4 regions of the Arthrobacter tumbae genome follow, and region 1 is predicted to be linked to each of the others. Evidence: riboswitches for the same ligand, from Rfam matches in the RefSeq annotation. Region 1 holds a riboswitch; each other region holds the start of a gene.

Evidence for each region. A riboswitch is a leader RNA that binds a small molecule or an ion and turns the genes downstream of it on or off. The one in region 1 is predicted to bind S-adenosylmethionine.
Region 2: another riboswitch for S-adenosylmethionine. It lies ahead of metX (homoserine O-acetyltransferase MetX); the one in region 1 lies ahead of JOD47_RS09235 (ABC transporter ATP-binding protein).
Region 3: another riboswitch for S-adenosylmethionine. It lies ahead of JOD47_RS04365 (rhodanese-like domain-containing protein); the one in region 1 lies ahead of JOD47_RS09235 (ABC transporter ATP-binding protein).
Region 4: another riboswitch for S-adenosylmethionine. It lies ahead of JOD47_RS07225 (bifunctional o-acetylhomoserine/o-acetylserine sulfhydrylase); the one in region 1 lies ahead of JOD47_RS09235 (ABC transporter ATP-binding protein).

The regions. Positions count from the first base shown of each region.
Region 1 is NZ_JAFBCC010000001.1:1,911,087-1,913,279, forward strand. Features, by position in the region: gene JOD47_RS09230 (aliphatic sulfonate ABC transporter substrate-binding protein) at 1-307, opposite strand, end outside; gene JOD47_RS09235 (ABC transporter ATP-binding protein) at 435-1,259, opposite strand; SAM riboswitch class I at 1,265-1,362, opposite strand; gene map (type I methionyl aminopeptidase) at 1,459-2,193, shown strand, end outside.
Region 2 is NZ_JAFBCC010000001.1:2,966,500-2,968,692, reverse strand. Features, by position in the region: gene metX (homoserine O-acetyltransferase MetX) at 1-1,038, opposite strand, end outside; SAM riboswitch class IV at 1,056-1,188, opposite strand; gene JOD47_RS14020 (VOC family protein) at 1,560-2,193, shown strand, end outside.
Region 3 is NZ_JAFBCC010000001.1:913,741-915,933, reverse strand. Features, by position in the region: gene JOD47_RS04370 (O-succinylhomoserine sulfhydrylase) at 1-426, opposite strand, end outside; gene JOD47_RS04365 (rhodanese-like domain-containing protein) at 515-1,006, opposite strand; SAM riboswitch class IV at 1,013-1,138, opposite strand; gene JOD47_RS04360 (aminodeoxychorismate lyase) at 1,396-2,193, opposite strand, start outside.
Region 4 is NZ_JAFBCC010000001.1:1,512,572-1,514,764, forward strand. Features, by position in the region: gene JOD47_RS07225 (bifunctional o-acetylhomoserine/o-acetylserine sulfhydrylase) at 1-1,248, opposite strand, end outside; SAM riboswitch class IV at 1,292-1,407, opposite strand; gene aceE (pyruvate dehydrogenase (acetyl-transferring), homodimeric type) at 1,545-2,193, opposite strand, start outside.

The DNA.
Region 1 (2,193 bases):
AACCGGCCGTTGAGGCAACATCAGCTTCACCGGCGCGGAGCAGTTCGTTGGCCTTGTTCGAACCGGCGGACTGGACCCAGGTGACGGTGACGCCCTCGTCCTCCAACTCGGCCTCGAGCCAGCCCTGGTCCTTGATGATGAGGCTGAGCGGGTTGTAGGTGGCGAAGTCGACCGTCAGTTCTCCGCCGGTCTGGGCTGCTGCTTCGCCGACGGACCCGTCGGCGTTCTCGCCGGCAACGCAGCCGCTGAGGGTCAGGGCCGCGATGGCGGCTGTGGCGGCGATCTGGATACGGGCTGTGCTCTTCATGGTGATCCTTTTCGGAGAATGCGTGGGGACGGTATGCGTTGTGTTCTGGGGTATCGGCGCGGTGGCGGCACGTTTGGGCGCCACACGCGCCGGGATGCGGCTCTGCGGACTAACCGCAGGTGCGCGGTTAGTGCTGGTGGCTGTCGACGCCGAGGCTGCTCAGCAGCGAACTGCGTAGCGCGGCAAGTTCGGCTGAGCCGCGGTCCCGCGGACGGTCACCCGGAACCTCCAGCACGCGGCTGATGGTTGCACCCTGGAGGTCCGGTTCCTTGGCGAGGACGATCACCCGGTCGGCGAGTTGTAGCGCTTCGTCGACATCGTGGGTGACCAGCAGGACCGTGGTCGGAGTGGTTTGGTGGATACGCAGCAGGAGGTCCTGCATCTTCAGCCGCGTCAGGGCATCGAGAGCGCCGAAGGGTTCGTCGAGGAGCAGGACACCCGGGTTGCGTGCCAGTGCACGCGCCAGCGATGCCCGCTGGGCCATGCCTCCGGACACTTCGCGGGGCCGGTGACCGGCGAAGCCGCCCAGTTCCACGAGGCCAAGGAGCTCTTCCACCTTGGCCTTGCCTGCCGCCGAGCTGGTTCCTTTCGGCAGACCGATTGCGATGTTGTCCCGCAGCGAGAGCCAGGGGAGGAGACGGGGTTCCTGGAAGGCGACGGCACAGCGGGGGTCGATCCCGTCGACCGCAGTGCCGTCGATGAGTACTGCGCCGCTGGTGGGTGCGTCCAACCCTGCCGCGGCTCGCAGGAGGGTCGATTTCCCGCAACCGCTGGCGCCCACAATGGCGAGAACCTCACCTGCTGCAACCTCGAGGTCGATGTCGCGAAGCACCACGTGCTGCTCGCTACCGCTCCCGAAACTTCGGGTCAGCGAAGAGAAAGTCAGCGGCAGTGTCTGGTTGCCCTCGGTGGAAGTGGCCTGGGTACGGTGCGCTCGAAGAACGGTGCTCATGTATGACTCCATCGCTCCTGGCAGTAGCACCCGTTCTCCTGCAAGCAGGTAAGGGTTGCTGCGGCGTCAACGATCCAGGTCTCTCGGCCGCTCGGGATGGTGGAATTCCACTAAACGCCTTTACCTGGGGCCGGCGCAATATGTGTCGTAACAAAGCAGTGGTCCATCCGGACATCGGCTGCGTGAGAGGGTCATCTACATGATTGAAATTCTGAATCCGAGCGAGTTGGCCAGGGCGAAGGAAGCGGGCGCGTTGGTCGCCAACATCCTGCAGACGGTGAAGAGCCGCAGCACGGTCGGGACAAACCTGTTGGACATCAACCAGTGGACCAAAGCGATGATCGCTGAGGCAGGCGGGGTGTCCTGCTACGTCGACTATGAGCCGCCGTTCGGGCGCGGGCCGTTCGGCGCTTATATCTGCACGTCCGTCAATGATGCCGTGCTCCACGGCCTGCCCCATGACTACTCGCTTGCCGACGGCGACCTGCTCTCCCTGGACCTCGCCGTCTCCCAGCGCGGAATCGTCGCAGACTCGGCTATCAGCTTCATCGTTGGCGAGTCAGAGCCGGCGGAGAGCGTTGCGATGATCGATGCCACCGAACGTGCACTGGCTGCAGGGATTGCCGCCGCCAGACCGGGCGCGCGTATCGGCGACATCTCCTCTGCCATCGGTTCAGTCCTCAGTGCAGCGGGATATCCGATCAATACGGAATTCGGGGGTCATGGCGTCGGGTCGACAATGCACCAGGACCCACACGTGGCAAACACTGGACGGCCCGGCAGGGGATACGTCCTGCGCCCGGGGCTTCTGCTGGCGCTGGAGCCGTGGGTCATGGCGGACACTGCAACGTTGGCTATGGACGCCGACGGGTGGACGCTCCGTAGCGCTACAGGCTGCCGGACCGCGCACAGTGAGCACACCATCGCGATCACC
Region 2 (2,193 bases), 1.1 Mb from region 1:
GGCAACGTTCCCGGGTAGCGCGGACGCCAGTTCAGCGGACTGACGCGGCCAGTAGAGGCGGTCGGAATCCACAGCGGCGATAAAGAACTCGGCCGTGGTGTCAGCGAGCGCAGAGCTGAGACTGCCACGGTCACGGGCAACGTCGTGGCTCATCAACGCTTCGGTGAGGATGACGTAGCTGTTGGCATCGAACCGGCGGACCAGCTTTTCCGCCTGATGATCCAGGTAGCTCTCCACCTGGTACCGGCCGCGCCCGCCCGGCACCGCAGAACCGAATGGCTCCTCCACACCTTGCGCTGCCCGGCCGAACCGGTGCACGAGTTCAGCCTCCGAACGGTACGTGATGTGCGCGATGCGCCGGGCAAGGCCCAGCCCATCCTCGGGACCGGCGCTTCCGTAGTAGTCGCCCCCGGTGAACCGCGGATCGAGGCGGATGGCCTGCACCTGCGTCTGCGCGAAGGCGATCTGCTCCGCCGTGCTCGCCGCCCCGCACGCAATGACAGCGCACCGCTGCACCCGCCGGGGATAAGTGACGGCCCACTCCAGCGCCCGCGCGCCTCCCATCGACCCGCCCAGCACCGAGTGCCAGGAGGAAATGCCGAGCAGGTCTGCGAGCAGGGCCTCGGCGCGGACGGAATCGCGGATGGTGACAAAGGGGAACCGTGAACCCCACGGCAGCCCATTTGGGTCAAGCGATGCCGGCCCCGTGGACCCGTAACAGCCGCCCAGCATATTGATGGACACCACAAAGTAGCGGTCCGTGTCGATTGTCCTGCCCGGACCCACCAGCCCGTCCCACCAACCATCCTCGGCGGACTCACCGCGCGCTACATGCGAACTGCCGGTGAGCGCGTGCTCGATGAGCACCGCGTTGGAGGCATCGGCATTGAGCGTGCCCCATGTCTCGTAGGCAAGGACGACGTCAGGCAGATTCCCGCCCGTTTCCAGCGCCAGCGGGCCGATCCGGAGCCGCTGCACGACGACGCCGTCAACAATCTCCGCTTCCGGCTGCGGAACCGCTGTGGTGATGCCTGTCAAAACCCTGCCGCCTTACTGAATCGCGCTTGCTCCTGCACACTGCGTGCAGGGCCTGGTCGTCACCCGGGGCACCCCGCCGCGAGGGAGGGTTGCCGGACAGCAAGCCGGGGCTGATGGCGGGCAGAACCCGCCGCACTGTCACTCGTTACCTCGTTCAAGCAAACCCGACCAGCCCGGGTGAGAGCAACTATTGTGACGTGCGGTGAAAGTCGGCCGGCGCTCACGAGGGCGGGCGGCGAAACGATGACCCGGCGCCCGAAGGCCGGCGCTCACGATGGCCGGCACCGCCAAAGATGCTTGAGTGGGGCCGCTCTCGTCTATGGGAAAACGGTCGGCCCCACTCAAGGGGGAGGCCCAGTGGGCGTCCCGGGCAGGAAGCTCCGGCGGTCTCGGAACCGGGCTACCTGTCAGAAGCAACTATCCGGCTCTGACCTTGGGTTTTGCTTGTGGCACCCGCCACCTGAATGTGACTTAGGTAACCCTTAGTCGAGGCGTCCATCACAAAGTGCCAAAATGGGGCCATGCGCCTGGATCATGTGTCTTATGCCTGCGAACCCGACGGTCTGACTGCTACTGCGGAACGGATTGCCGACGCCCTCGGTGTTGAATTCGTCAAGGGTGGAGTACACCCGCGGTTTGGTACCCGCAACATGATTGTCCCGTTGGTCAATGGCCAGTACCTCGAGGTCGTCGAAGTCCTCGACCATCCCGCATCGGACAAGGCTCCGTTCGGCCAGGCTGTGCGGGCACGGTCCGAGGCAGGCGGCGGCTGGATGGGCTGGTGTGTTGCCGTTGATGACCTCGCACCGTTCGAGGATCGCCTTGGCCGCAGTGCCGTTCCCGGGAACCGCAAGTTCCCCGACGGGCAGGAGCTGACCTGGCAGCAGATCGGCATCAAGGGCCTCATCGCTGACCCCCAGGTCCCCTACATGATTCGCTGGGACGACGGCACGGAATCCCTTCACCCGTCCCACGCTCGGGCCGCGTCAGCGCGCCTCAGCGCACTGACCATCGCCGGGTCCGCTGAACGCGTCACGGAATGGCTCGGCACTCCCGTCAGCCACCCCCTGGATGACGTCGACGTCGAGTGGATCGCTCCCAACGGCACGCCCGGCATCATGTCAGTAGCGTTCGAAACGCCGAAGGGTGCAGTCC
Region 3 (2,193 bases), 1.0 Mb from region 1:
CAGGTCCCAGCCGTCCACGAAGACTGTCTCCACGCCCCAGCGGGGCAGGACCTCGTTCAGGATGACAAAGCAGGAGCCGAACAGGCTGCGGGAGGCAACTACCCGGTCACCGGCCGCGAGGAGTGCACCGAGTGCGGTGAAGACGGCGGACATGCCGCTGGCGGTGGCGAAACACGCCTCCGCTCCCTCGAGCAGGCGGAGTCGTTCCTGGAACATGGCGACAGTCGGGTTCCCGTACCGGGAGTACACAAACCGGTCCACCTCGCCGGTGAAGGCCGCCTCCGCCGCCGCAGCGGAGGAATACACGAAGCCCGAGTTCAGAAAGAGTGCCTCGGACGTCTCCTCGAAGTTGGACCGTGCCAGCCCGCCACGCACCGCAAGGGTGTCGGAGGACCAGGCGGCGACGTCGTCGTCCGGGCGTTGGATCCGGGGGTAGCCGCCGTTGCCGGCGACGGGCTCACGGCTCGCCGCCGGAGAGAACGACGACGGCGCGGGCTCACTCACGGGCGCGGGCTCACTCACCGGCGTCGTCACGGTCCGCTGCCGGCAGGGCAGCGCCGGTCGGTCCTGTGGTCTCTGAATGCGTGGTTTCGGTATGCACTGTGGTGGCCAGGCCGCTGGAGCGCCAGCCGCCGTCGGCCTCGAAGCCGTGCAGCACGTTGTACGCAGTGTGACCGGCAGCGGTTGCGTTCTGCGCTGCGGCCACGGAGCGGACGCCCGAGCGGCACAGGAAAAGCAGCTCACGGCCCTTGAGGCCGTTCAGCTGGTTGAGGAAAGAGACGTTGCGGGTGCCGTCGGAGCGGTTCCACTCGAGGAAGAGAGGTACGGTCCCGGCGTCGGTGAGGTCGGGGACGCCGACTGCCTGCCACTCCTCAACCGTGCGCACATCCACGAGTACGGCGCCCTTGCTGACGCGCTCAACGGCATCACGGGGAGTGATGTCGCCGGCGTAACCGCCGACGGGCCGGGACTGTGTCCGGGAATGGGGGGTGGAATGCGATGTCACTGTGTCTCCTCACGCTGTGCACGCTGGTGATCATGGAACCTGATCGTTGTGCCGAGTAGTCACCTGAGGCACCCCGCCGTGAAAGAGGGTTGCCGGCCAGCAAGTCAGGGCTTGGCACTGGCGCTCGTTACTCCGGAATGAACGTAGCACCGGCGATGGTACGGCTGCCACGCTGGGCCGTAACGTGCGGTAACGCCTGCGGCGCTCTGAGCTGCGGGCATGGGCCAAAGGTGCCGGTGCGTGGCAGGTTCGTGGGCCAAAGGTGCCGGTGCGTGCCAGATTCGTGGGGACGTCCCCACGATCCTGCCGATTCCCGGCGCGTTTGCCGTCGAGCTGGGAAACAGGCGCGTTTGCGGTCGAACTGGGAGGCCGGCGCGTTTGCGGTCGAGCTAGGAGACGGACTCCACGAGACCGCTCAATTCGTCGGTCAGCTCCGGCGAGACCGTCACCGGCGTTCCGTCGATGGACCCGACCTCGGCGAGCAGACGCACGCTCGAGATCAGCCAGACGCCGTCAGAGACGAACAGGTCTGGTGGCACCAGCGGACCGTAACCCAACTCCCAGCCAGCCTCGCTCGCAGCGGTAAACAGTGCGCCCTGGGAGGTGCCGGGCAGGATTCCGCTCTCCAGCTGCGGCGTGATGAGGTGCTTGACCCCGTCGATTACCCGCGCGATCAGGACGGTCGACGTCGGGCCCTCGAGGACCTTGCCGTCGGACGAGGTGAAGATGACATCATCGGCGCCGCGCGAACGGGCATAGCGGACCGCCGCCATGTTCACCGCGTAGGAGAGGGTCTTGGCTCCCATCAGCAGCCACGGAGCACGCTGGGCGACGGTGCTGTCGTAGCCGCGGTCAAGCAGGAGGACCGACAGCCGCTGTCCGCGCAGCCCGTCCGGTACGGCGGACACCTGGACCCACGCGGTGGCTCCCGCGGCTGGTTCGCCACGGGTGGCTACGAGCTTGACCACGAGTTCACCGTCGTCGTCGGCTTCGGTAAGCGCGGTGGTGATGGCACGTTCCCAGGCGTCCGACGACGGGACGTTGAGTTCCAGCGCGGCGGCGGACGTCGCCAGCCGGGCGAGGTGTGCCTGCAGTTTCCGGGGAGCGCCGTTGACGGCGAGCATGGTCTCAAAGATGCCGTCACCCCGGGTGATCCCGGTGTCGGTGACCATCAGCTGCGGCTGTGC
Region 4 (2,193 bases), 400 kb from region 1:
CACTGAGAGCCGCACGAGGCCAGGGGTGACACCGGCGATGACCTGCTGTTCCGGGGAGAGCTGGCTGTGGGTGGTCGACGCCGGGTGGATCACCAGCGAACGGACGTCACCGAGGTTGGCCACATGTGAGTGCAGTTCAAGGGCATCCACGAAGCGCTTGCCGGCCTCCGCGCCCCCGGCCAGGTTGAAGGAAACGATGGCACCGATCCCCTTGCGGCCGTACTTTCGGCCGCGCTCGTACCAGGCGCTCGAGGGCAGTCCGGCATAGGCGACCGACTCGACGTCCTCACGTGCTTCCAGCCACCGGGCTACCTCCGTGGCGTTGGAGACGTGCCGCTCCATGCGTAGGCTCAGGGTTTCCAGGCCCTGGGCAATCAGGAAGGCGTTGAACGGGGACACCGCGGAGCCGAGATCCCGCAGCAACTGAACCCTGGCCTTGAGGATGTAGGACAGGTTGGCCCCAAGGGCACCGTCGGCACCCAGGTCCCGCGCGTACACCAGACCGTTGTATGTCGGGTCCGGCGTGTTGAAGCCGGGGAACCGGCTGGGATCCTTGGCGAAGTCGAACCTACCGGAATCGACGATTACGCCGGCGATCGCGGTGCCGTGGCCGCCCAGGTACTTGGTGGCCGAATGGACAACGATGTCCGCACCCCACTCCAGGGGTCGGATCAGGTAAGGCGTGGCAAGGGTGTTGTCCACGATCAGGGGCACACCGGCGTCGTGCGCGGTTCGGGACACTCCTTCAATGTCGAGCACGTCCTGCCGCGGGTTGGAAACCACCTCCGCGAAGAAGAGCTTGGTGTTGGGCTGCACAGCGTCCCGCCACTGCTCCAGATTGTCCGGATCCTCCACAAACGTGACGGAAATGCCGAACTTCTTCAGCGTATGGGCGAGCAGGTTGTAGGTGCCGCCGTACAGGCTGGGGCTGGCAACCACGTGGTCACCCGCCTCGGCGACGTTCAGGATGGCGAAGGTCTCCGCCGCCTGGCCGGAGCTGAGCAGCAGCGCGCCCAGTCCGCCTTCCAGGCTGGCGATCCGCTGCTCCACCGCATCCTGCGTGGGGTTTCCGATTCGCGTGTAGATGGGAGCCAGCTCGGCAAGGGCAAACCGGTTGGCGGCGCTTTCGGCGCTGGGGAAGACGAACGACGTGGTCTGGTAGATCGGCAGGGCACGGGCACCCGTGGTGCTGTCCGGTTCCTGTCCGGCGTGAATCTGGCGGGTTTCGAAAGACCATTGGTTGGACATTCAAGGCTCCTTTGGCATGGGCCCGGCATGGTGGGAGCACCGCGGGCCGCGCTTGCCGTCCGGCTGGTGCCGGGCGGCCAGGTCTTCACCCGGAGCACCCCACCGCAGCTGGAGGGTTGCTGGCCAGCAAGCCGGGGCTTCGCGCTGGCACTCATGACCGTGGCCAGTGTAGGCGCAGGAGTATTCCCCCGGCACGAACATGACGTTCCATGTAATCCACGGGTTGAGTTGCTGAAGTTTTTGTCGCCTAGTTGCAGTTAAAAGTGGTTCTAGGTCGCAACTAGGCGACAAAAACGTCAGGGGAGGGTGAGGAGCGCGTACTTCTCCATTGCCTGGCGTGGGGCGTCGGCGTCGACCTCTCCCCGCTTCGCGAGGAGCTGAAGAGTGCGTACGACGACGGAGTGGGAGTCGATCTTGAAGTACCGCCTGGCTGCGGCGCGCGTGTCGGAGAAGCCGAACCCGTCCGCTCCGAGCGTGGCGAAATCCTGCGGCAGGAACTGGCGGATCTGGTCCGGAACGGCCTTCATATAGTCGGTAACGGCCACGATTGGTCCCGGCGCTTCACCCAGCTGCTGGGTGACGAAGGGAACGCGGGCCTCAGCGCCGGGATTGAGGAATGCTTCCTCCTCGGCGGCGAGTGCGTCGCGTCGCAGCTCGGTCCACGAGGTCACCGACCACACGTCAGCCGAGACCCCCCAGTGATCCGTCAGGAGCTCCTGCGCCTCGAGCGCCCAGGGCACTGCTACGCCTGAGGCGAGGATCTGCGCCTTCGGCCGGCCGCCGTCGTCGTCGTCGTTGCCTGGTTTCAGCCGGTAGAGGCCGCGCACCACCGCGTCGGCATCCAACTCCTCGGGCAGCGGCGGCTGGATGATGGGCTCGTTGTAGACGGTCAGGTAGTACATGACATTCGGATCTGTGGAATCCGGGCCATACATGCGTTCCAGC